One region of the Pseudarthrobacter sp. alpha12b genome, then DNA from elsewhere that is predicted to be linked to it. Evidence: riboswitches for the same ligand, from Rfam matches in the RefSeq annotation. Region 1 holds a riboswitch; each other region holds the start of a gene.
What was found. A riboswitch is a leader RNA that binds a small molecule or an ion and turns the genes downstream of it on or off. The one in region 1 is predicted to bind cyclic di-AMP.
Positions count from the first base shown of each region.

Region 2: another riboswitch for cyclic di-AMP. It lies ahead of ACTAQI_RS16400 (glycoside hydrolase family 16 protein); the one in region 1 lies ahead of ACTAQI_RS20015 (aggregation-promoting factor C-terminal-like domain-containing protein).
Region 3: another riboswitch for cyclic di-AMP. It lies ahead of ACTAQI_RS06905 (LysM peptidoglycan-binding domain-containing protein); the one in region 1 lies ahead of ACTAQI_RS20015 (aggregation-promoting factor C-terminal-like domain-containing protein).

Region 1 is NZ_CP196746.1:4,319,062-4,326,312, forward strand. Features, by position in the region: gene ACTAQI_RS19995 (nucleoside deaminase) at 1-109, opposite strand, end outside; gene ACTAQI_RS20000 (phosphatase PAP2 family protein) at 165-989, shown strand; gene upp (uracil phosphoribosyltransferase) at 1,002-1,637, shown strand; gene ACTAQI_RS20010 (glyoxalase superfamily protein) at 1,682-2,071, shown strand; gene ACTAQI_RS20015 (aggregation-promoting factor C-terminal-like domain-containing protein) at 2,253-2,984, opposite strand; cyclic di-AMP (ydaO/yuaA leader) riboswitch at 2,990-3,150, opposite strand; gene ACTAQI_RS20020 (hypothetical protein) at 3,361-3,774, opposite strand; gene ACTAQI_RS20025 (glycosyltransferase family 39 protein) at 3,853-5,952, opposite strand; gene ACTAQI_RS20030 (glycosyltransferase) at 5,949-7,251, opposite strand, start outside.
Region 2 is NZ_CP196746.1:3,542,023-3,549,273, reverse strand. Features, by position in the region: gene ACTAQI_RS16410 (oligosaccharide flippase family protein) at 1-174, opposite strand, end outside; gene ACTAQI_RS16405 (glycosyltransferase) at 171-1,364, opposite strand; gene ACTAQI_RS16400 (glycoside hydrolase family 16 protein) at 1,488-2,600, opposite strand; cyclic di-AMP (ydaO/yuaA leader) riboswitch at 2,605-2,755, opposite strand; gene rpsF (30S ribosomal protein S6) at 3,145-3,450, shown strand; gene ACTAQI_RS16390 (single-stranded DNA-binding protein) at 3,524-4,099, shown strand; gene rpsR (30S ribosomal protein S18) at 4,226-4,465, shown strand; gene rplI (50S ribosomal protein L9) at 4,483-4,935, shown strand; gene ACTAQI_RS16375 (YdcF family protein) at 5,109-6,116, shown strand; gene ACTAQI_RS16370 (PhzF family phenazine biosynthesis protein) at 6,113-6,961, shown strand; gene ACTAQI_RS16365 (FMN reductase) at 7,070-7,251, shown strand, end outside.
Region 3 is NZ_CP196746.1:1,525,842-1,533,092, reverse strand. Features, by position in the region: gene ACTAQI_RS06910 (protein adenylyltransferase SelO) at 1-754, shown strand, start outside; gene ACTAQI_RS06905 (LysM peptidoglycan-binding domain-containing protein) at 865-1,710, opposite strand; cyclic di-AMP (ydaO/yuaA leader) riboswitch at 1,714-1,884, opposite strand; gene ACTAQI_RS06900 (aggregation-promoting factor C-terminal-like domain-containing protein) at 2,138-3,478, shown strand; gene ACTAQI_RS06895 (TraR/DksA family transcriptional regulator) at 3,500-3,859, shown strand; gene ACTAQI_RS06890 (DNA alkylation repair protein) at 3,856-4,386, shown strand; gene ACTAQI_RS06885 (DUF1810 domain-containing protein) at 4,407-4,853, shown strand; gene ACTAQI_RS06880 (glucose 1-dehydrogenase) at 4,898-5,791, opposite strand; gene ACTAQI_RS06875 (metallophosphoesterase family protein) at 5,946-6,452, opposite strand; gene ACTAQI_RS06870 (DUF1918 domain-containing protein) at 6,525-6,716, shown strand; gene ACTAQI_RS06865 (NUDIX domain-containing protein) at 6,765-7,251, shown strand, end outside.

The sequences.
Region 1 (7,251 bases):
GCCCTATCACCACGGCGCCGATGGGCACATCCTCCGTGGCCAGCGCCCGGCGGGCCTCCGCCAGGGCAAGGCCCATCCAGGCATCATGTTTCTTTTCGGGCAACGGCATGGCTCAATGATAGTTTCGGGGATACTCAGGTTACTTACCGATGCCGGGAGGCACCATGGACACTCTTCGGGACCGTTTAGGTATTTGGTTCAAACCCTACGCGGCGCTGGTCCTCACCATCCTTGTGGGTGGCGTGATTATCGTGTCCCTGGCATTGCTCGGCGCCGAGGTGTACGACAACGTGGTGGATTCTGCGGGGCTGGCCAACCTGGACAAGCCTGCCCTGGGCCTGGCCGAGAGCCTGCGCAGTCCCGGACTCGATGCGTTCGTTACGGGTTTCACCAACATCGGCGGCGGCATCGGCATGCCCATCCTTGCCAGCATCCTTACTGCCTGGTTGACCTTCCTCAGCCGGAACTGGCGTCCGCTCGTCCTGATCGGCGGTGCGGCGGGGGTCTCCATCATGGCCACTACCTTCGGCAAGAAACTGGTGGGCCGCACCCGCCCGGACCATGCAGACGCGGTGCCCCCTTACGAGGACTCGCCATCCTTCCCCAGCGGCCACACCCTGAACACCACTGTGGTGATCAGCTTGGTGGTGTACCTCATCTGCCTCCAGTTCCAGGCCATGGCTGTGCGCGTCACAGCCATCACGGCCGGCACGCTCTTCATCATCGCCATGGGGTTAAGCCGCGTCTTCCTTGGCCACCACTGGCTGACGGACGTGATGGCCGGGTGGTTGCTGGGCCTCACCTGGGTGGGAGTGGTGATCCTGGCCCACAGGCTGTTCCACCTGGTCCGCAGGCGAGAGCACGCCGGGGCGGCGCCGTCGTTCGACCGTCCGATCGTCCGGGACGTGGTTGCCGAGGAAGTGCACCACCACGGCGACGGCGGCAAGGAGCACGCCCATGGCAGCCAGAACAAGGACACCGCCGGATGATAGTTTTGGGGGATGCGTACTCTCGTTGTTGACCACCCCCTGGTCGCCCACAAGCTCACCGTCCTGCGGGATAAGAACACGCCGTCGCCGGTCTTCCGGCAGCTGACGGAAGAGCTGGTGACCCTGCTGGCCTACGAAGCCACGCGGGAAGTCCGTACCGAGCCCGTCACCATCGAAACGCCGGTCAGCACCACCATCGGCACGGCGTTCACCAAGCCCACCCCGCTGGTGGTCCCCATCCTGCGCGCGGGCCTGGGCATGCTGGAGGGCATGACCAAGCTGGTCCCCACCGCCGAGGTGGGTTTCCTGGGCATGGCCCGGGACGAGGAGACGCTGGACATCATCACCTATGCCGAGCGCCTGCCGGAGGATCTCACCGGCCGCCAGGTGTTCGTCCTGGACCCCATGCTGGCCACCGGCGGCACGCTGCGCGAGGCCATCAAGTTCCTGTTCAAGCGCGGCGCCTCCGACGTCACCTGCATCTGCCTGCTGGCCGCTCCCGAGGGCCTGGCCAAGCTGGAGGAAGAACTGGGCGACGCAAACGTGCACATCGTCCTGGCCTCCATCGACGAGAAACTCAACGAGAAGTCCTACATCGTTCCCGGCTTGGGCGATGCAGGTGACCGCCTGTACGGCATCGCAGGGTAGCCTTCCCCCTTTTCGGGCAGGGGCACCGCCGCTAGCCTGTGCGGATGGACTGGAAACTCGAACTTGTCTTTGTCCCCGTCTCCGACGTTGACCGCGCCAAGGATTTCTACGTCAACAAGGTGGGCTTCAACGCCGACTACGACGAGCGGCCTTCGGACGACATCCGCTTTGTGCAGCTGACGCCGCCCGGGTCTGCCTGCTCCATCTGCTTGGGGGAGGGGCTGGTGGACGCCCCTCCCGGCACAGGATCAAACCTGCAGCTGGTGGTGGACGACATCCAGGCGGCGCACGACCACCTGAAGAATAACGGTGTGGACGTCAGTGACATCGAAGTGCTGCCTTGGGGCCACTTCGTCTACTTCGCCGATCCGGACGGAAACAAGTGGTCCGTCCAGTACATCCCGTGGCGGAACGCCGGGCCGGACGCAACTTAAAGCACTTCGGGCCGCATCCACATGGATGCGGCCCGAAGTTGGCGCTGCAATTCCCCTGCTGTGCCCCACGCCCAAGGCGTACGACGGCGCGTGGCCGGGTACGCGCCGTCGTACGCCGTCCATGGTGGGGAGACTCAGCGGAGGGCTCGCGTGGCGTCGCGGCCGCCAGGGGGGTGGGTGCCTAGTACCAGTTGTGCGCCAGGTGGAAGTTCAGGGCACCGCAGGGCGACTGATAGCTCTTTTTGATGTAGTCCAGGCCCCAGTTGATCTGCGTGCGGTAGTTGGTGAGGTAGTCGGCGCCGGAGCTGGCCATCTTCTCAGCAGGGAGGGATTGGACAATACCGTACGCTCCGCTGCTGGGATTGGTGGCCGTGGTGGTCCAGTCCGATTCCTTGGTCCACAGCGTCTGCAGGCACTGCATCTGGTCCGGTCCCCAGCCGTAGGTGGCCAGCTGGCCGGCGGCGTACGCCTGGGCGCCGGCGGGATCGTTAACCGCGACGGCCGGTGCCGGCTCAGGAGCGGGGGCCGGTTCCGGTGCTGGTGCCGGGGCGGGCGCGACAGGCGCCGGGGCGGGCGCGACAGGCGCCGGGGCTGCCGGTGCTGCCGCGGGAGCCGGTTCCGCGGCCTGCGGTGCCACGCTGATGGCGGCGGGAGCGGGGGACGCTGCCGGGTTGGACCGGATTTCGCTCTTCTCGATGCTCATTTGGGCGTCGGACGCTGCCGGGTTTGACCCGGTGGATGCCACCGGAGTCATGCTGCTGGTGGCCTGTCCGGCCGCGCCTACGCCAACCAGCACCGCGCACGATGCTGCAAGGACGGCGGCGCGCTGGCCCAGGGTGGTCTTCTTTGCCTGCTGCTTGGCCCGGTGTTTAGCCTTGGCATGCAGGCGTGCTTCTGCCGTGTTTTTGGACATGATTGATCGCCTCTCACACCTGCGGAGTTAGCTGTCGGGTTCGGATGAGGGCATCCGGCCGCACGGAAAAATCACGTGCTGGCTTAACCCCAAGGGCATTCATTGCCCGGGACGGTGGGTCCCCCGCCTCTGCCGTTGCTCAATCGGAATCCGGGGAAGCGGCAGAGCTTGGCGTCAACCCGGGATATGCGGCCCGAACGGGGGCCGCACCCAATCGACGGTACAGGAAGATTAAGCAGAAGTCACATTTAGGTAACGGAAGTCACGGACGCCGCGCGTCGGTTTGCGGCGCCCTCCGGGTTTCTTGATCCCGGAGGGCGCCAACGGTGTTCAGGTACGGGGGCCGCTGCTGGCACTACGCTGCGGCACCCCGGGGCTACCGGGCGAAGTACTCCCGGATACTCGTCAGCGAGCTCGACCCGTGATAGCCCAGATCGCCGGGGCCGGCTGAGACGGCGTCGTCCGGCGAAAAAATCCCGACACCGAACGTACCGCCCTCCACATCCTTGATGCTGTCCAGCAGCACCGGCATGGCGTCCTGCAGGGTCCCCATAAGCGCCTGCTTTTGCGCGCTGTCGGCTACGAGTTTCACCGTTATGAACTCGCCGGACGTGCTGACGTTGGCGTCGGCCTGCACGGCCGTGACGCCGGAAACCGACATTCCGGCCTTCTGCAGGGCGCCCTCCAGCTGCTCGGCTTTGGAAGGTCCGCCAAGACCGCAGGCAGCAAGGCTCACTGCCAGAACTCCCATCAATAGTGTTCCGGTCATGGGTTGGATCAGGTTGTTCATCGGTTTCCTCCACTACGGTCCGGCCGCGGAACTCCTGCGTTGGCTCCCGTTGAGCGTAGTCGGCCTTGCTGCAGTGTCCTACTTGGTGAGCCGGTAAACGGTGGAGTTTCCTACTGTCTGGGCCTGGAAGTTGGCCTGCACCCAGGCGGCCACCTGGGAGTTGCCGCGGCCGCCCATGCCGCCCATGCCGCCTCCGCCCATGCCTCCGCCCTCAATGAAGTAGCTGATTTCACCCTTGGCCACCATGTCCTGGAACTCGGCGAGCGTGGGGTACGGATCCCCGCCGTTCCAGCCGCCGAGCGCGATGACGTTGGTGTTCGTGGCAAGTTCCAGGCTGGCTGCCTGGCTGGCGCCGGAGACGATCGCGGACCACTTCGTGGTGGTGGAGGAGAGCAGTGCGGTCACTGCGGCATCGGCGGTTCCCTCACCGGGGCCGCCCGCTCCGCCGGGACCACCGGCCCCGTCAGCTGCCCCGCCAATTCCGTTTGCGGGGTCAAACCTGTCGGTTCCGGTGGCAGCGTCGGCGCCGTCGGTCCGGTCGCCGCGGAAGCCGGCAGCCCGGTTGCCGAAGCCGCCCGCCGAACCCGCGGGCCCCGACGTCGGAATGGACCCCGAGTGGGCCGAGGCAGTGGTGGCCAGGGTCCAGGCCGCAGCCCCAAGGCCACCGGCCAGCAGGGATACGACGACGGCGGCGGCAGCCCCCGCGCGCCGGAACCGTCCGGAGGCGGCCGCTGCGTCGAGGCGGAGAAGGATGCCTGCGGCGGCAAGGACGCCGAGGACGATGATGGCGATGCGCAGCCAGGGGAGCCATGAGGCGTCGCGGCCCAGGAGGACCGCCGACCAGATCGAAGTGCCCAGGACGGTTACGGCGAGGACAATCCTGGCCGGCCAGTAGGCGCGGCCGCGCCAGAGCTCCACGGCACCGATTCCCACCAGTGCCGCGATCGCCGGCGCCAGTGCCACCGAGTAGTAGGGGTGGACGATGCCGCTCATGAAGCTGAAGACACCCGCGGTGACCAGAAGCCAGCCGCCCCACAGGACCAGCGATGCACGGCCCATCGAGGTGCGGGCTTCCCGCCGGGTGAACCACAGCCCGGCCACCAGCAGGATCAGGGCGGCCGGCAACAGCCATGACACTTCGCCGCCAAAGCTCGTCCCGAACATCCGCAGCAGCCCGGCCGCCCCGCCGAATCCGCTGTTCCCGCCGCCGAATCCGCCACTGGCACCGCCGGCCGCACCGCCCGCTCCGCCGCCGGGCATGCCTTCGCCCGAGCCGGTGATGCGGGCCAGCCCGTTGTAGCCGAAGGTTAGTTCCAGGAAGCTGTTGGTGGTGGAACCGGCCATGTACGGGCGCTCCGAGGCCGGTGTCAGCTGGAAAAGGGCGATGTAGCTGCCGGCCACCACGATGATCCCTGCCAGGGCTCCCAGGAGGTGTGCCAGCCGGCGGCCGATCGAGGTGGGGGCAGCCCACAGGTAGGCGAGTCCCAGCGCCGGAACGATCAGGAAGCCCTGCAGCATCTTGGTGAGGAAAGCCAGGCCAATGACGGCGCCCGCCGCCACAAGCCACTTCCAGCCCGCCCGCTCGATGGCCCGGGTCGTGAAGTACGCCGCCAGCACCAGGCAGAGGGTGAGCATGGCGTCGGGGTTGTTGAACTTGAACATGAGTGCAGCCACCGGCGTCAGCGCCAGGGCGCCACCTGCCAGCAGGCCGGCGGCCGGGCCTGAGACGCGTTTGACGGCCAGGTAGAGGACGCCGACGGCGGCGACGCCCATGAGTGCCTCCGGTACCAGCATGCTCAGCGGCGAGAATCCGAAGATCCGGCCTGCGAGGTCGGGGATCCACAGGGCCGCGGGCGGCTTGTCAACGGTGATGGCGTTGCCGGCATCGAGCGATCCGAAGAGGAACGCGGTCCAGTCCTTGGTGCCCGCCTGGATGGCTGCGGCGTAGAAGGAGTTCGCGTAGCCGGTTGCTGCGAGGTTCCACAGGTACAGGACTGCCGTGGCCACGAGGAGTCCCGCGGCGGAGGGCCGCACCCAGCGGGGTTGGCCGCCGAAGGCGTAGCGGGTCCAGTGCGGCGTGGGCTTCACAGTCCCGGCGGCGGAGGCCACACCGGTGGAGGTAGAGGGCTGCGGGGCGGCAGTTGAGCCGGCGCCTGCCGGTGAGATGGTGGAGGTCATGATGCTGCCGTTTCTGTGGGAGTGCTGGCTGGAGTGTCGTCGGCGGTGCTTGTGATGTCGGCTTCGTTGGTGCCGGCGGATGGGGCAGCGTGCGGTGCCCGGTCACGGAAGACCCACAGCCGGAACAGCAGGAACCGGACCGCTGTAGCCGCAAGGTTCGCCGCCACGACGGTGAGGACCTCCGCCCACCGGTCAGGCGTCGTCGTGCGGTGGACCAGGGCAAGTGCTTCGGAGGTGAGCAGCAGGCCGATGCCGAACACGATCAGCCCCTCGAAATGGTGCCGGACGGGGTTGCCGCCCTGGATACCGAAGGTGAAGCGCCTGTTGGCGCCCGTGTTGGCAACGGCCGTGACCAGCAGCGCCAGGAAGTTTGCCAGCTGCGGATCCATGAACCCCCGGCAGAACAGGAAGATCAGCAGGTAGGCCAGCGTTGAGGCGGCGCCGATCGCGGCGAACCGGACCAGCTGGCCAAAGAGGCTGCCGCCACGGGTCTGTTCGTCAGCCCGTGACGACGCGGGAAGCGGGCCCCGTGCCAAAGCCGCGCGCAGTTCCGGGACTGGGATGCGGCCGTAGACCAGGTCGCGGGTGAGCCGGGCCATGCCACGGAGGTCGGCCAGCGCAGTGCGCACCACGTCCACGCTGGAATCCGGATCGTCGATCCAGTCCACGGGAACTTCATGGACGCGCAGGCCGCAGCGCTCGGCCAGGACCAGGAGCTCGGTGTCAAAGAACCAGGAATTGTCCACGGTGTGGGGGAGGATCTGCTGGGCGACGTCGGCACGGATGGCTTTGAACCCGCATTGGGCGTCACTGAACCGCGCTGCCATCAGGGAGTGGAGCATCAGGTTGTAGCTGCGCGAGATGAACTCCCGCTTGGGCCCGCGGACAACCCGGGAGTTGCGGGTCAGCCGGGTGCCGATGGCCAGGTCCGAGTGCCCGGAAATCAAGGGTGCCAGCAGCGGGGGCAGGGCTGCCAGATCGGTGGAAAGGTCAACGTCCATGTAGGCCAGGACCGGAGACGGGGAAGCGAGCCATACCTTGCGCAGCGCGTTCCCTCGGCCCTTCTCGTCAAGGTGGACCACGGTGACCTCCGGGAACTCACGGGCCAGCCGTTCGGCGATCTTCAGGGTTCCATCCATGCTGGCATTGTCCGCCACGGTGATCCGGAAACTGTGCGGAAAGGTGTCGCGCAGGTGTGCGTGGAGCCTGCGGAGGCATTCCTCAAGGTCGCGCTCCTCGTTGAAGACGGGAATGGTGACATCAAGGACAGGGGCGGCGGTGCGGGTGTCCACGGGGGCA
Region 2 (7,251 bases), 780 kb from region 1:
GTAGGCCATCAGCACCAGCGCCAGGGCTACGAGGCCGTATTCCTCAGGTGAGAGGAGCCGTGCCAGCACCACCGTGGTTACCAGCACGATCACCCTGCCAGAGGCGAAGGCCAGCCCCTGCCACAGGGCTCCCCGGACTCCCTTGCGCTCCAATTCCCCCGGCGCGTAGGTCATGGGTGCCTGTTCGTTCGGGAAAGCTCCCCGGCAGGGGATGGAGCAGCCATGGCCGCATGGACTTCCGCCAGGTACTCGTCCGTCACGGTGTCCCAGGTGCGGACAGCGCCTGCAGACCCTTCCGCCGTCATGCTGGCGGGACGCCCTTGCAGTGGCGCGGGGGCGGTGAGGTGTTCCACCACCTTGCGCACGAGTGCCTCCTGGCTGTCCTGAACGGTCAGCAGCGGGTGCGCAGGCAGTTCCCTCGCAGCCACCGGTGTGGCAACCACGGGCAGCCCCGCGGCAAGGGCTTCCAGGACGGAGTTCCGGATGCCCACGCCGTGCTCGTCCGGGAAGACTGCAACGTCGGCCCCCTGGAAGACGTCCAGGATGGAAGGCACGTTCGCCAGGACGTCCACCTGGGGTCCGGCCAGCGCCTGCACCGCCGGGGTGGGCCGCCGCCCCGCGATGACGAAGCGGGCGTTGGGGACTTCCCGCCACACCAGCGGCGCGATCCTGCTGACCAGCACGGTGGCGCTGTCCACGTTCGGGGCGTAGTTCAGGCTGCCCGCAAAGCAGACAACGGGGATATCCCGCTCCCGGCGGGGACCGGCAGCCATTGCTGTTCCGTTGGGGATGCTTCGGACGGACCTGCCCAGCTTGGCGGACCAGGCCGCAGAATCCTGGGCCCCGACGGTGAGGAGCCGGGCCCTGGGCGGCAGCTGCAGCTCAGCCCGGGCGGCCAGCTGCTCGCGCAGCCGATAGGCCGGCCGGAAGGTGCGCGCGATGGCCGTGTCCATGCCGGCCCGGATGGACCAGGGGTCAACTGTCTGCAGCACCAGAGGCCCGGTGACGTGATGGGACAGGAACAGGGCGTGCGGGCCGTGGATGAGGGTGGCGTCCCTGTCTGCGGACAACCGGGCGGCTGCGGCGCGGGCAGACGGGGTTGAACGGCGGTGTTTCCCCAGCCCGGCGAGGCCGCCCAGGGAACGGACAAAGGCCGAAATTTCCTCCCGCGGCGCCAGTTCGTACACGGTTTCGCAGCGGTTCCTGATCTCCGCCGGAACCGGGACGGGGCCCGAAAAAGTCAGCAGCGTGACGGCAACGTCAGGAGGGAGGTGCAGGATCACTTCGTACGGAATCATCGAGCTTCCATCGCCCAGTTCCGGATCCCGGTTGGGCACGCTTTCCGTCACGTACAGGAGCCTCATTGCAAGAGTGTACTGGATCACACTGCCGGCGGAGGGTGACCTTTGGGCAACCTTGAGGTGAAGCTGGAAGGGCGACGGCGGGAGGTCCCGCCGTCGCCCTTCCATCAGGTGGTGCGTGGCCGGCTACTGCCAGGCGCGCACGTAGTCCACCATCATCTGGGACTGTGGGCCGTAGGCCGGGTTCGTGGAGGAGGCGCCGACGTTCAGCACGATGTACTGCGGAGCGTTTCCGTCGTTGGTGGGGTAGGACTTGACCTTGACGCCGTCAAAGTAGACGTCGGAGGAATTCGCCATCCTGTGCAGGCCGAAGGTGTGGTACTCGTTGGCCCAGTTGCCGCCCACGCCGCCCTGGTTCTGGGAGCCGGAACCGGAGTGGTAATTAACGGTCATCTTCGCTTGCAGGACCTCCGCAATGTCATTCTCGCCGGTGGTCGGCCAGGACTGTCCCGTGGTCCAGAACGCGGGCCAGTTGAAGAGGCCGTTGGCGTTGCCGGGGAACTTGATGCGGGCCTCCACATAGCCGGTGGTGAACTGGAAGCCCGTGCCTGCCCCGCCCTTCGGGTTGGTCGATACCAATCCCCCGGAGGTGGCGGAGGCGAGGCCCAGGGCCAGGTTTCCGTTGGCCACCGAGACGTTCGCCGGGCTGGTGGAAACCTTATTCATGGTCCCGCAGCCGGGGGAGAACCAACATCCGGACCACTTCGCGGTGTCCAGTCCGGCCCCGTTGAACTCGTCGGCGAAGGTCATGGTCCAGTTGCCCGGAACGCCGGCGGGCGCAGGGGCCCCGCTGCTGGCAAGCTGCGCCGCGGCCGGCGCCACTGCGATGGGGGATTCGGAGGAGGGAGCCGGCGCGGCGGGAACCGGTGCAGCTGCGGGCGCGGGCGGAGCCTGTTCCGGGGAAGGGGCTGCAGCGGGAGCGGCGTCAGCTGCCGGTACCGGTGCCGGGGCAGGCGCCACGGAGGAAGGAACAGCCTCTGGAGTCTGGGTGGGTGCGTCGCTGCCGGCGTCGGCGGCACTGGCCACCCGCGCCATGTCGGCGGCGCCATCGTTGTGGGTCAGGCCGAGGCCCAGGGAGCCGGCTCCGAGGAGGGCTGCGGCAAGCCCCGCGGCGAGGGGCCAGCGCCGCCGGGGCAGGCCGGGCGTGGTGGACCTTGAGTCCGGAGAGGTTCCGGCAGGTCCAGTCTCATTTTGATAACGGTGGGACGGTTTGGCGCGATCATTGCGGAGTGCGGGCATGGGGAAGTCACCTCTCATCGCCTGCGGAGTTAGCTGTCGGGTTCGAATGAGGCCATTCGGCCGCGAATCGCGGCTTCACCCCAAGGGCAGGCGCGGGGCCGTGCCCGGGACGCTTGGGTCCCCCGCCTCTGCCTGGAGTCCGGGTCTAGTCACGGAGGCGGCAGAGTTGGACGACCTTCGGGACTGGGGCCGGCTGGGGGCGGCCCCCGGATGACCGTACACGAAAGGGACGCAAGAATCACAATTAGGTAACGGACCTCACTGGGTGGGCGCGGCGCCGGCCGGCCACGGCGCGGGACGTTGTAATGCGCAGCGGTCGCGGCATTGTTTTCCACATAGCGTCAGTCGGGGCTGCCCGCGGTACATCATGGGCCTAGCCTTGGGACAAGCGCGAATCGCCTATCGGGTCCAAATGCACTAGGATATTGAAGTCTGTGCTGCGTCCTGCCTCCGTTCCGGCGGCGGGGCATTGCACGGAATCGCAAATGAACCTCCTGTTACGGAAATGCCGTAACCGCTTAGCCCAAAGGAGGTGGGTTCACATATGCGTCCTTACGAATTGATGGTAATCATCGACCCCGAGGTCGAAGAGCGTACCGTTGAGCCGTCGCTTCAGAAGTTCCTGAACGTCATCACCAACGATGGTGGAACCATCGAAAAGGTTGACATCTGGGGCCGTCGCCGTCTGGCTTACGAGATCAAGAAGAAGTCCGAAGGTATCTACGCCGTGGTGAACTTCACCGCCAAGCCGGAGACCGCCAAGGAACTTGACCGCCAGCTGTCTCTTAACGAGACCATCATGCGCACCAAGATCACCCGCCCCGAAGAGCAGAAGGTTATTGCTGAGTAATTCAGCACCGGTCTTCATTCTTTACCCCGCAGGAAACGCACTCTTCACCCAGGATCGAACAAGGAGGCAGTAGATGGCAGGCGAGACCACCATTACGGTCATCGGTAATCTCACCAATGACCCGGAATTGCGGTTCACACCGTCCGGTTCGGCAGTAGCGAACTTCACCATCGCTTCCACCCCCCGCACCTTTGATCGCCAGTCCAACGAGTGGAAGGACGGGGAGACCCTGTTCCTCCGCGCCGCTGTATGGCGTGAAGCAGCCGAGAACGTCGCCGAATCCCTGACCAAGGGCATGCGCGTGATTGTTACCGGCCGCCTGAAGAGCCGCTCCTACGAAACAAAAGAAGGCGAAAAGCGCACCGTTATCGAGCTTGAGGTCGACGAAATCGGCCCCAGCCTGCGCTATGCCAATGCCAAGGTCAACCGCACCCAGCGCTCCGGCGGACAGGGTGGCGGCGGCTTCGGTGGCGGCAACAGCGGCGGTGGCTTCGGAGGCGGCAACTCTGGTGGAAACCAGGGCGGCAACTCCGGTGGAGGCTGGGGCGGCGGCAACCAGCAGGCTGCACAGGACGATCCCTGGGCCACGCCCGGTGTGTCCAACGCAGGCGGCTGGGGCAACGGCCCCGATTCCGAACCTCCCTTCTAAACCCCAAATAACGGCCCGACTCCGGGGCTGCCCGGGTGCCGTAACGCACCCATGGCACTGCCGCCGTCGGACCACCACCATCCCGTGGATCAATATCCACGGGCTCCCTAGAATAGGAGCTCCACGATGGCTAAGGCTGAACTCCGTAAGCCCAAACCAAAGTCCAACCCCTTGAAGGCCGCTGACATCACTGTCATCGACTACAAGGACGTAGCATTGCTGCGCAAGTTCATCTCCGACCGCGGAAAGATCCGCGCCCGTCGCGTCACTGGCGTTACGGTGCAGGAACAGCGCAAGATCGCCCAGGCAATCAAGAACGCCCGCGAAGTTGCTCTGCTGCCTTACTCCGGCGCTGGCCGCGGCTAAGGAAGGGATTAACTAACATGGCAAAGCTCATTCTGACCCACGAAGTCACCGGTCTCGGTGCTGCTGGCGATGTAGTCGAGGTCAAGGACGGTTACGCACGTAACTACCTGCTGCCCCGCAACTTCGCCCTGACCTGGTCGAAGGGTGGCGAGAAGCAGGTTGAGTCCATCAAGGCTGCCCGCGCCGCCCGCGAGCACGCTTCCCTGGAAGATGCTCAGAAGCAGGCCGCTGCACTGTCCGCCAAGCCGGTCAAGCTGATCGTCAAGGCCGGCGAGTCCGGCCGCCTGTTCGGCACCGTCAAGCAGGGCGACGTCGCCGACGCTGTTGAGGCCGCTGGCCTTGGCAAGATCGACAAGCGCAAGGTGGAACTGCCCGCCCACATCAAGTCGGTCGGTTCCTACCAGGCCAACGTCCGCCTCCACGCTGACGTTGCCGCTGTGATCGAACTCGACGTGGTTGCAGGCAAGTAGTCTCCAACCGCAGCTGAAAGGCCCCCGCTGGAACTCCGGCGGGGGCCTTTTGCGTCCCATATCACCGCCGGCTTTTCCCTCTGCCGGCTGCCGGCACCATAAGCTTGCTGGGATGCCGCCCCGGATGTTCGGTGCGGGCCCCATCCGCCATTTCCCAGTAAGGTCGTCAAGCGTTGCCGTTCCTTGCCGTCAGCAGCATCCTCCTGGCGGCTGCGGCCATCAGTTTTGTGACGGACCGCAGGCGGCTGCGGAACGGCGTCTTCCTGGTCTCGGGTGTGATCTTCGGGTGGCTTGGGTTGCTCCTGGCCTCCGGCAACAACTCCGTTCCGGCCGTCATGACTTTGGCCTTGGCCGTCCTGCTCATCGTGTCCGGGCCGCTACTGGCACTTTTCCTGGTCCTCAACGGGATCATCATGCTGCGCCGCGAGGGCCGCAGCCCGGGAAACCTGCTGTCCCTGCTGACAGGACTCGCTGTGGTGGCCGCGCCCCTCTTGCTGGCCGCCCTGAAGTCGGTTGCACCGGGTTTGGGCGCGGTCACTTCCGTGGTGGCCCTGGTGGCCGGTTATGTGGGATTCGTGTTCGTCAGCTACCTGGTCTATTCCCTGATCTACTCGAATCTTCCGCCGCGCCGACACCCTGAGTACGTGGTGATTCTGGGTTCCGGCCTGAACGGTGAATCTGTCCCGCCCCTGCTGGCTTCCAGGCTGGACGCCGCCGTCCGCCTGTACCGCGGGAAGCATGGCGGTTCCATCAAAGCACTGATTCCAAGCGGCGGGCAGGGGAGGGACGAACTCCTCCCGGAAGGAACGGCGATGGCCCGCTACCTGCAGCGGAAGGGTGTTCCTGCCGACCGGATCATCGTGGAGGACCGGGCAACCACAACCATGGAGAACCTGGACTTCTCGCGTGATCTGATGGAGCGGCCGGATGCACCCGTCACGGTCGTCACCAGCAGCTACCACGTATTTCGTGCGGCCATGTTCACCCGGCGCGCGGGGCTGAGGGCGCATGTCACCGGAGCCAGGACCGCGGGCTACTTCATCCCCAGTGCCTTCCTACGGGAATTCATCGCCATCCTTGCAACCTACAGGTGGATCAATCTGGTTTCCTGCGCAGTAATCATCACCGTTCCCTTGGCCGGCCCGGTCCTGGCGCAGGCCGGTGGTAGCCTGCTCCGGTGAACCCGAACCCCCGCAGCCGCCCCTTCCACCAAGTGGATGTCTTCGCCGGCCAGGCCTACCGCGGCAACCCGCTCGCCGTCGTTCTTGATGCCCAGGACCTGGACGCGGCAACCATGCAGCAATTCGCCAACTGGACCAACCTTTCTGAAACCACCTTCCTCCTGCCTCCGCAGGATCCCCGTGCCGATTACAGGGTCCGCATCTTCACCGGCAGTGAGGAGTTCCCGTTCGCAGGCCACCCCACGCTCGGCTCGGCCCATACCTGGCTGGAAGCCGGGGGCGTGCCGAAGTCCGGCGGCTATGTAGTGCAGGAGTGCGCCGCGGGGCTGGTCCGGGTAAAGCGCGACGGCGGGAGGCTGGCTTTCGCGGCCCCGCCACTGACGCGTTGTGGCCCCGTGGAGGAATCCATCCGCCGGCAGCTGGTTGCGGCGCTGCGGGTGTCCGGCGGCGACATCGTGGACGCGTCCTGGCTGGTGAATGGTCCCGAATGGATCGGCGTCCTGCTGGAATCCGCGGATCACGTGCTGGCCCTTGAGCCGGACTATGCGGCAATGGGACACCTGAAAATCGGCGTTATCGGGCCCCACGCTCCCGGCACCGGCACCGACTTTGAGGTCCGCACGTTCCTGCCCGGTGATTCCATGGCGGAGGACCCCGTCACGGGCAGATTCAACGCCGGTGCCGCCCAGTGGCTGATTGGAAACGGCCGGGCGCCGGAGAAGTATGTGGCCTCGCAGGGGACCGTGCTGGGCCGGGCCGGCCGCATCCACATCAGTACTGAAGGCGGGGACACGTGGGTGGGCGGCGACTCCGCCACCTGCATCCGGGGAACCGTCCTGCTCTGATCCGAAGCCAGCCAATACCTGTGCGGGAATACTCCGCCGCCGGCAACAGTTCATTGATATAGATGCAAACGCATGTATGATGGATTGAACGAGCACCAGGAGAATGCCATGGAAACCCGCCGCATCACCGTCCTTTCCGCAGGACTTGGCGTACCTTCATCGAGCCGGCTGCTGGCCGACCAGCTTTCAGCGGCCGCCGTGCGGCAGCTCAAGGCAGGCGGCTATGAGGTGGCAGTGGACGTCGTCGAGCTCCGCGACCTGGCCGTGGATATCGCCAACAACTTCGTCAC
Region 3 (7,251 bases), 1.9 Mb from region 1:
GTGGATGTTGGTGGGATTCGTGCACGGAGTCATGAACACGGACAACATGACCATCTCCGGGGAAACCATCGACTATGGCCCCTGCGCGTTCATGGACACGTTCAATCCGGCCGCCGTCTACAGCTCCATCGATGTCAACGGGCGCTATGCCTACGCCAACCAGCCGGTGCTGGCCGAATGGAACCTTGCCCGGCTCGCGGAGGCGATGCTGCCGCTCATTGACGAAGACCAGGAAAAGGCGGTCGCCCCGGCGGTGGAGGTGCTGGGCGGATTCCGCGGACAGTACGGCAGGGCGTGGTTCGGCGGCATGACGACCAAGCTCGGCCTGGACAACGTCGACGGACGTGACGACGACGCCGCTGTGTCCGCCCTGGTGGATGATGCCATCGCCATCCTCAAAGACGGCCCGGTGGACTACACGGTGTTCTTCCGGAACCTGGGAAAGGCGGCCCGGGGGGACTTCCGTCCGGTGCGCGGCATGGTTCTTGACCTGGCCGCTGTTGACGCCTGGCTGGAGCGCTGGAAGGCGCTCAAACCTGACGCCGAGTTGATGGACAGTGTGAACCCGGCCTATATTCCGCGCAATCACCTCGTGGAGGAGGCGCTGTCCGCTGCCACGGGCGGAAACCTGGCTCCACTGCAGCAGCTGCTCGAGGCCGTCAGCGACCCCTTCACCGAGCGGCCCGGGCTGGAACGCTACGCGGAAGGTGCTCCCGAGGATTTCGGCAGCTATACGACCTTCTGCGGTACCTGACCGCCGCGGAGCGCCGCGTGGCAAAACGACAGGAGGGTGGCAGCCGGATTTCCCGGCTGCCACCCTCCTGATTCAGCCGGTCCCGCCAAGCGGGCCGGACTGCGCGAAGACTAGGCTACGCGAACTGCGGAGTAGCCACCGAGCCAGCTGATGGAGTGCACCTGCGTGTCGTAACCGTTGACGCCGCCGCTGACAACCTGGCCGTTGCCCGCGTAAACGCCCACGTGGCCGGAGGTGATGATCAGGTCACCGGGGGCGGGAGAGCCCACAACGGTGCCGTACTGGAAGAACTGGGTGGGGGCCAGGTCGCCGACGGACTTGCCGACGGAACGCAGGGCCTTTTCAACCATGGCAGTGCAGTCCTGCTGGACACCCAGCTGGCCATAAGCCGACGCGAGGATGGCAGCACCGGTGCCCGAGCCCGTGGTGGATGCCACCGGGGTGGCGGACGCGTAGGACATGTTCATGCCGGTGTTGGCCGGTGCGGAGGCAGCAGCCGCCTGGACGGGTGCTGCGGCGCGGGCAGGCGCCGGGGCTGCGGTGTAGCCTGCGCCCGGAATCTGGATCTGGTCGCCCGGGTAAATAACTGAGGACAGTCCCAGGCCGTTGGCTGACAGGACGTCGTTGAGGCTGACGCCGTAGGCTGCGGCAATGGCGCCAAGGGTGTCGCCGGAAACGACGGTGTGGACGTTACCTGCTGCTGCGGCGGGGGCTGCAGCCGGGGCGGCCGGTGCTGAATAGGCCTGGACGCTGGCCTGGCCGGTGGTGTCCGGGGCGGTTACACCGGCGTGGGCCGGAGCGCCGACTCCGAACGCAATGCCGGACGCTGCAGCAACGGCGAGGGCCGGGCGGCCCAGCGAGCGGGCCTGGGACTTGGCTGTTACGGCGAGGCCCTCGAGCACAATGGAGCGGGCCGGGGTTGCGCGGTGACGGGCTGAAATGGAATTTTTTGACACGGTTGATCGCCTCTCCCATGCCTGCGGGGTGAGCTGTCGGGTTCGGGCTGGAGATACCCGGCCGGGAGCGGCTCCGCGACAAACGGAAGCACTATCGACTTAACCCCTAGGCCACGTGTGGCCGTGGAAACTTGGTTCCCCCGTCCCTGCCAACTGGAGCGGTTGGATCCCATGATCAGCGGCAGGGCTCGGCATGCTGACGGGAATGTCCCGACTGAGAGGGACACCAGAAGACAATAACCCACACGCAGCGCCATTGTCACATTTGGATAACATACGAGGTTGTTCTCTCGCATTGCGCAAACGTCTGGACGTTATCCGATTTTTCGGTGCCGACCTCGCGTTGTCTACCGGCGCCGGGAAAGCTGTAACAATGCGGATACGGCCCCCTGTGTGGACCGCGAAACCAACGGTAAGCTTCGGGACTATGCCCCTGTTCGTGACCTTCGCCACGCGCCCCTTGCTCGCGGGCTTCATGGCCATTGCCGTGGCTGCCGGCACGGCGCTGCCGGCGGCCACGGCCGACGAACCGCCTCCGCCCGGCCGGTATCCTTCCTGGGCGGACGTGCAGAAGGCCCAGTCCTCCGAAGCGGCAAAAAGTGCGGAAATCACCACCATCAATGGACTCCTGACCGGCCTGCAGGCGGAGTCGGAGGCGGCAGGCGAAACGGCCGTGCGTTTCGCCGCCGACTACGCGGTGGCGGATGCCGAGCTTCAGACAGCCACTTCCCGCCTGGAAACCCTCTCCGCCCGGGCCGCGCACGCCAATGATGAGCTGGCCCGGCACCGGAAGGACATCGGCGCCCTTGCCGCTCAGTCCTACAAGACCGGCGGGACCAACGCGGGATTCTTCGTGGCGCTGGATGCCCTGGGAACCAACAGCGTCCAGGGGCTCAACCTGGTCAAGCTCGCAGGAGACAAGACCGCCGCCCTGGTGAACAATGCGGGGGCCGCCGAAAAGGTGGCCGCTTCCCTCACGGAACAGGAAAAACTTGCCAGGAACGAGCGGGCGCGCCTGTCGGTGGAGGCGAAGGCAAAGCTGGATGCCGCCCGTTCCGCCCAGGATGCGCTGGCCCGTCAGGTCACCGAGGAGCAGCGGCGCGGCGGCGAGTTGACCGCCCAGCTCGCCACCCTGAAGGGCACGACGGCGGCCCTTGAGGGTGAGTACCGCCACGGCCAGGCTGCGCTGGCTGCCTACGAGGCGGCCCAGCAGGCCAAGCGTGCCGCCGCGGAGGAGCAGGCCCGCAGGCAGGCGGAAGCTGCGGCCAAGGCAGCCGCAGTGGCAGCCCAGCAGCCCAGGGTGCCCGCACCCGCCGCAAACCCCGTCCAGGCTAATCCTGCCCCGCCCAACCCTGACCCCGTCAACAATCCTGTCCCTCCTGCTCCGGAGGCGCCGCCGGCACCTGCCCTGCCAAGCCCGCCCCCCGTCGTCGTGCCTTCCGTTCCCGGCGGGGCGGTCAACGATCCGGCCGGGGCGAGAAACTACGCTTCCGGCCGCTTGGCTGCCTATGGGTGGGGCCAGGACCAGTTCCAGTGCCTGGCCCAGCTGTGGACCAAGGAGTCCAACTGGCTGACCACGGCCACCAACGCCTACTCCGGGGCGTATGGGATAGCCCAGGCGCTGCCGCCGGGCAAATATGCCAGCGCCGGCAGCGACTGGCTGACCAGCTACCGGACCCAGATTGAGTGGGGCCTGGGCTATATCCGGGACCGCTACGGTTCGCCGTGCGGGGCCTGGAGCCACTCCGTATCCCTGAACTGGTACTGACTGACGCGTTAGGCTGTCCCCATGCCAGATTTCGAACGGTTCCGTGTGCTGCTCGAAGAGGAGCGGGCGCGGCGCCTGGCACTGTTGCCGGCGTTGCGGGCAGACATCGAGGCAGCAAACTCGGCGCGCCAGGACTCCAATGTCGACGACGAGCATGATCCCGAGGGGGCCACCATCGCCTTCGAACTCTCGCAGGCCGCGGCGCTCCTGAAGCAGAGTTCGGCGGGCCTGGACCAGATTGAGGCGGCCCTGGCCCGGCTGGCCGCGGGAACCTATGGAAGCTGCGCCGTGTGCGGAGAGCCCATCGCCGAGGGCAGGCTGGAAGCCCGGCCGTGGACCCCGTTCTGCATCCAGCACGCATCGTCGGGGCGCGGGCGGTGACGGCTGCGGCGGACGTGGTGTCCGCGGCTGCGGATTTCGTTGACAGGACCCTGCAGAACGAGGGTGCCTGGTACCGGGCGGACGACGTGGGGAACCGGCTGGGCGGGGTGCTGGCCTCGTATGGTTCGTCCGTGGGGGCCGTCCGCGGAACGGTCCGCGATGCCCTGCGCAAGTTCAAGGACCTGGACCACGACGGCACGGTCATGCTGGCCTCCGCCCTGTGGGGACAGCCCCGGCCCGGCTCCCGTCCGGTGTTCGAGCGCCGCCTGGCCGCCGTGGTGCTGCTGCAGTCAAGGGTGCAGCTTCTCCGGCACTCGGACCTGACCCGCCTGGAGGGCTTCCTTCGCTCCGCCCGGGCAGCGGACCTGACGGAGCCCCTTCTTGCTGACGTTCTGGTCCCGCTCCTGGCAGGGCTGGGGGAGCGCGAACGGCAGCGGGCGGGTGTTGTGCTGGCGCGGTGGCGGGAAGATCCCGACCCACAGCTGCGGGCGGCAGCCGATGCCCTTGAAAAGGACTTATCCATGTGAATCGTAACGAGGAGACCTGAATGAACGAGCCGTTTGACCTTGACCGTTTTGTCGCTGCCCAGGACACCGGCGGAACCTATAACCAGGCGCTGGGGGAGCTGCAGGTCGGCAGGAAGTCCGGGCACTGGATGTGGTTCGTCTTCCCGCAGATTGCCGGACTGGGGCAGAGTGCCACCTCACGCCGGTATGCCATTTCCTCCCTGGCAGAGGCCCGCGCCTACCTGGATCACGAGGTCCTGGGCCCGCGGCTCCTGGAGTGTGCGCTGGTCCTGGCAAACCACGCCGACCAGTCCGCCGAAGACATTTTCGGCGGTATCGACGCCAGGAAACTCCGCTCCTCCATGACACTGTTTCTCCGGGCGGCACCCGGAGAAACAGTGTTCAAGACCGTCCTGGCCCAGTTCTTCAATGGAGAGCCGGACCCGGCTACCGACGAGCTCCTGGCCGGCCAGGACGAGGCCGGCTGAGCCCCGGCTCCGGCTCCGGTTCCGGTCACGGGCGCCCCGGGGCGCTACGGCGTGGGGCTGCCGCCGTTGACGTTGAGCGTTTCACCCACCACGTAGCTGGACTCGGGTGAGGCCAGGAAGACGTAGGCGGGGGCGAGCTCAGCAGGCTGGCCCGCGCGTCCCAGGGGAGTGGACTGGCCGAACTCCGGCAGTTCCTCCTTGGGCTGGCCGCTGCTGACCTGCAGGGGGGTCCAAATGGGGCCCGGCGCCACGGCGTTCACCCGGATTCCCTTGGGCGCCAGCTGCTGGGCCAGGCCCTTGGTGAAGTTGTTGATGCTCGCCTTGGTGGTGGCGTAATCCACCAGGGTGGGGGACGGGTTGTAGGCCTGGATGGATGTGGTGTTGATGATGGTTGAGCCGGCCGGCATATGCGGCACGGCGGCCTTGGTCACCCAGAACATGGCGTAGACGTTGGTCTTCAGCGTGTGGTCGAACTGCTCGTCGGTGATGTCCTGCAGGTCCTCCTGCGCAACCTGCTTGCCGGCGTTGTTGACCAAAATGTCCACCCCGCCCAGGACGGCAACCGCCGTGTCCACCAGGTCCCGGCACGCAGCGGAGTCCTTGAGGTCGCCAGGCGCCTTGACGGCCTTGCGGCCGGCGGCCTCGATGATCCCGGCGATGCGTGAGGCGTCCTCCTCTTCCTGCGGCAGGTAGGAAAGCACGACGTCGGCGCCTTCCCTGGCAAAGGCGATCGCCGTTGCTGCCCCGATGCCTGAGTCCGCGCCGGTCACGATGGCCCGGCGGCCCTGCAGCCGCCCGGTACCCCGGTAGGTCTCTTCGCCCAGGTCAGCCTTCGGCTCCAGCTCCGCATCAAGCCCCGGCTCGGGCTGGTGCTGCTTGGGCGGGGAAATCTTTTCGTACGCAGTCACGGGATTACGGAAGGTGTACTGGTCAGTCATGGTGGTACTCCTGTTCGTGCGGGACACGGGCTGGTTCGTTGCCCGGGTAACTTATGCAGCCTGCGCCGCCCAACGGCAATCGCGAAAAGCTAAGCATGCTTACGGTTTCTAGCCTAGGCGCTGATTCCCTGCCCTGCCAAGCCGCTCCGCCTGGTCAATCGCGGTGGACCTCCACCAGCCTGACCCCGGCCAAGCGCCCGGCGTCGAGCACTGCCTCCATGTAAGTGCAGGCCGGCTGGCGGCGGCGGTCTGTAGGCGAACCGGGGTTCAGCAGCCGAAGCCCGCGCGGTGACACCGTGTCCCAGGGGATATGGCTATGGCCGAACACCAGGACATCGGCGTCGGGGTACAGCGCTTCGCACCGAGTTTCGCGTCCTTTGGCCTGGCCGGTCTCGTGGACCATCGCAAAGCGGACTCCGTCCAGGGTGGCAGTTGCCGTTTCGGGCAGGCGCCGGCGCAATTCGGGCCCATCGTTATTGCCAAAAACACCCAGCAGACGCTTGCTCCGGCGTTCGAATTCGTCCAGCAGGGCTGCCTCCACCCAGTCGCCCGCGTGGAACACCACATCGGCATTTTCGACGGCGGACCACACCTGTTCCGGCAGGTCCCGGGCGCGTTTGGGTACATGGGTATCGGCGATCAGGAGGAGGTTCAACGGCATACCGGAATCCTGCCATGAGGCCCTGTTCCGGGGCGGCCGCGAGTCGTAGTCTGGGGCCTGGAGGTGATTGCCATGGAGGCAGCCCAAGGCGACCGGATCGTCGTTCGCGGCAGGAACGTGGGGTCCGCGGACCGGCACGGGGTGATCCTGGAGGTCCGCGGCCAGGGCGGAAGCCCGCCCTATCTTGTCCGCTTTGACGACGGTCACGAAACGGTGATGTATCCCGGCGGTGATTTCGCCGTCGACCGCGCTCACGGCACCTGACGCCCCCGGTTTACTGCGCAGCGCCGCTCCACCTGTCAGACTGGGGCAATGGATCATTTCCAGCCCTCCAGCATGTCCTCAACGCCGCCCCCGCGCCTGGGGCCGCGAGACCCCGGCGACGCGTGGGTGGAAGGGGACCGCGGCCGGTTCTGGGGCAGGTTCGGCGCGGCAGGCGTGCTGGCCTGGGATCCTGCCAGGGGAGTACTCCTGCAGCACCGCGCCGTGTGGAGCCATAACGGTGGTACCTGGGGCCTGCCTGGCGGGGCCCTGCACCAGGGTGAAGAAGCGGTTGACGGGGCCCTCCGTGAAGCCTACGAGGAGGCCGCCGTCCCATCGGAGAGCGTGGAAGTGCTGTTCACCTCCGTGCTGGACCACGGCTACTGGTCCTACACCACGGTGGTGGTGCGGGTGCGGGAATCCTTTGAGCCGGTGATCAGCGACCCCGAGAGCATCGCCCTGCTCTGGATTCCGGTGGCCGAGGTGGATGCCCTTGAGCTGCACCCCGGTTTCGCGGCCGCGTGGCCGGACCTGCTGG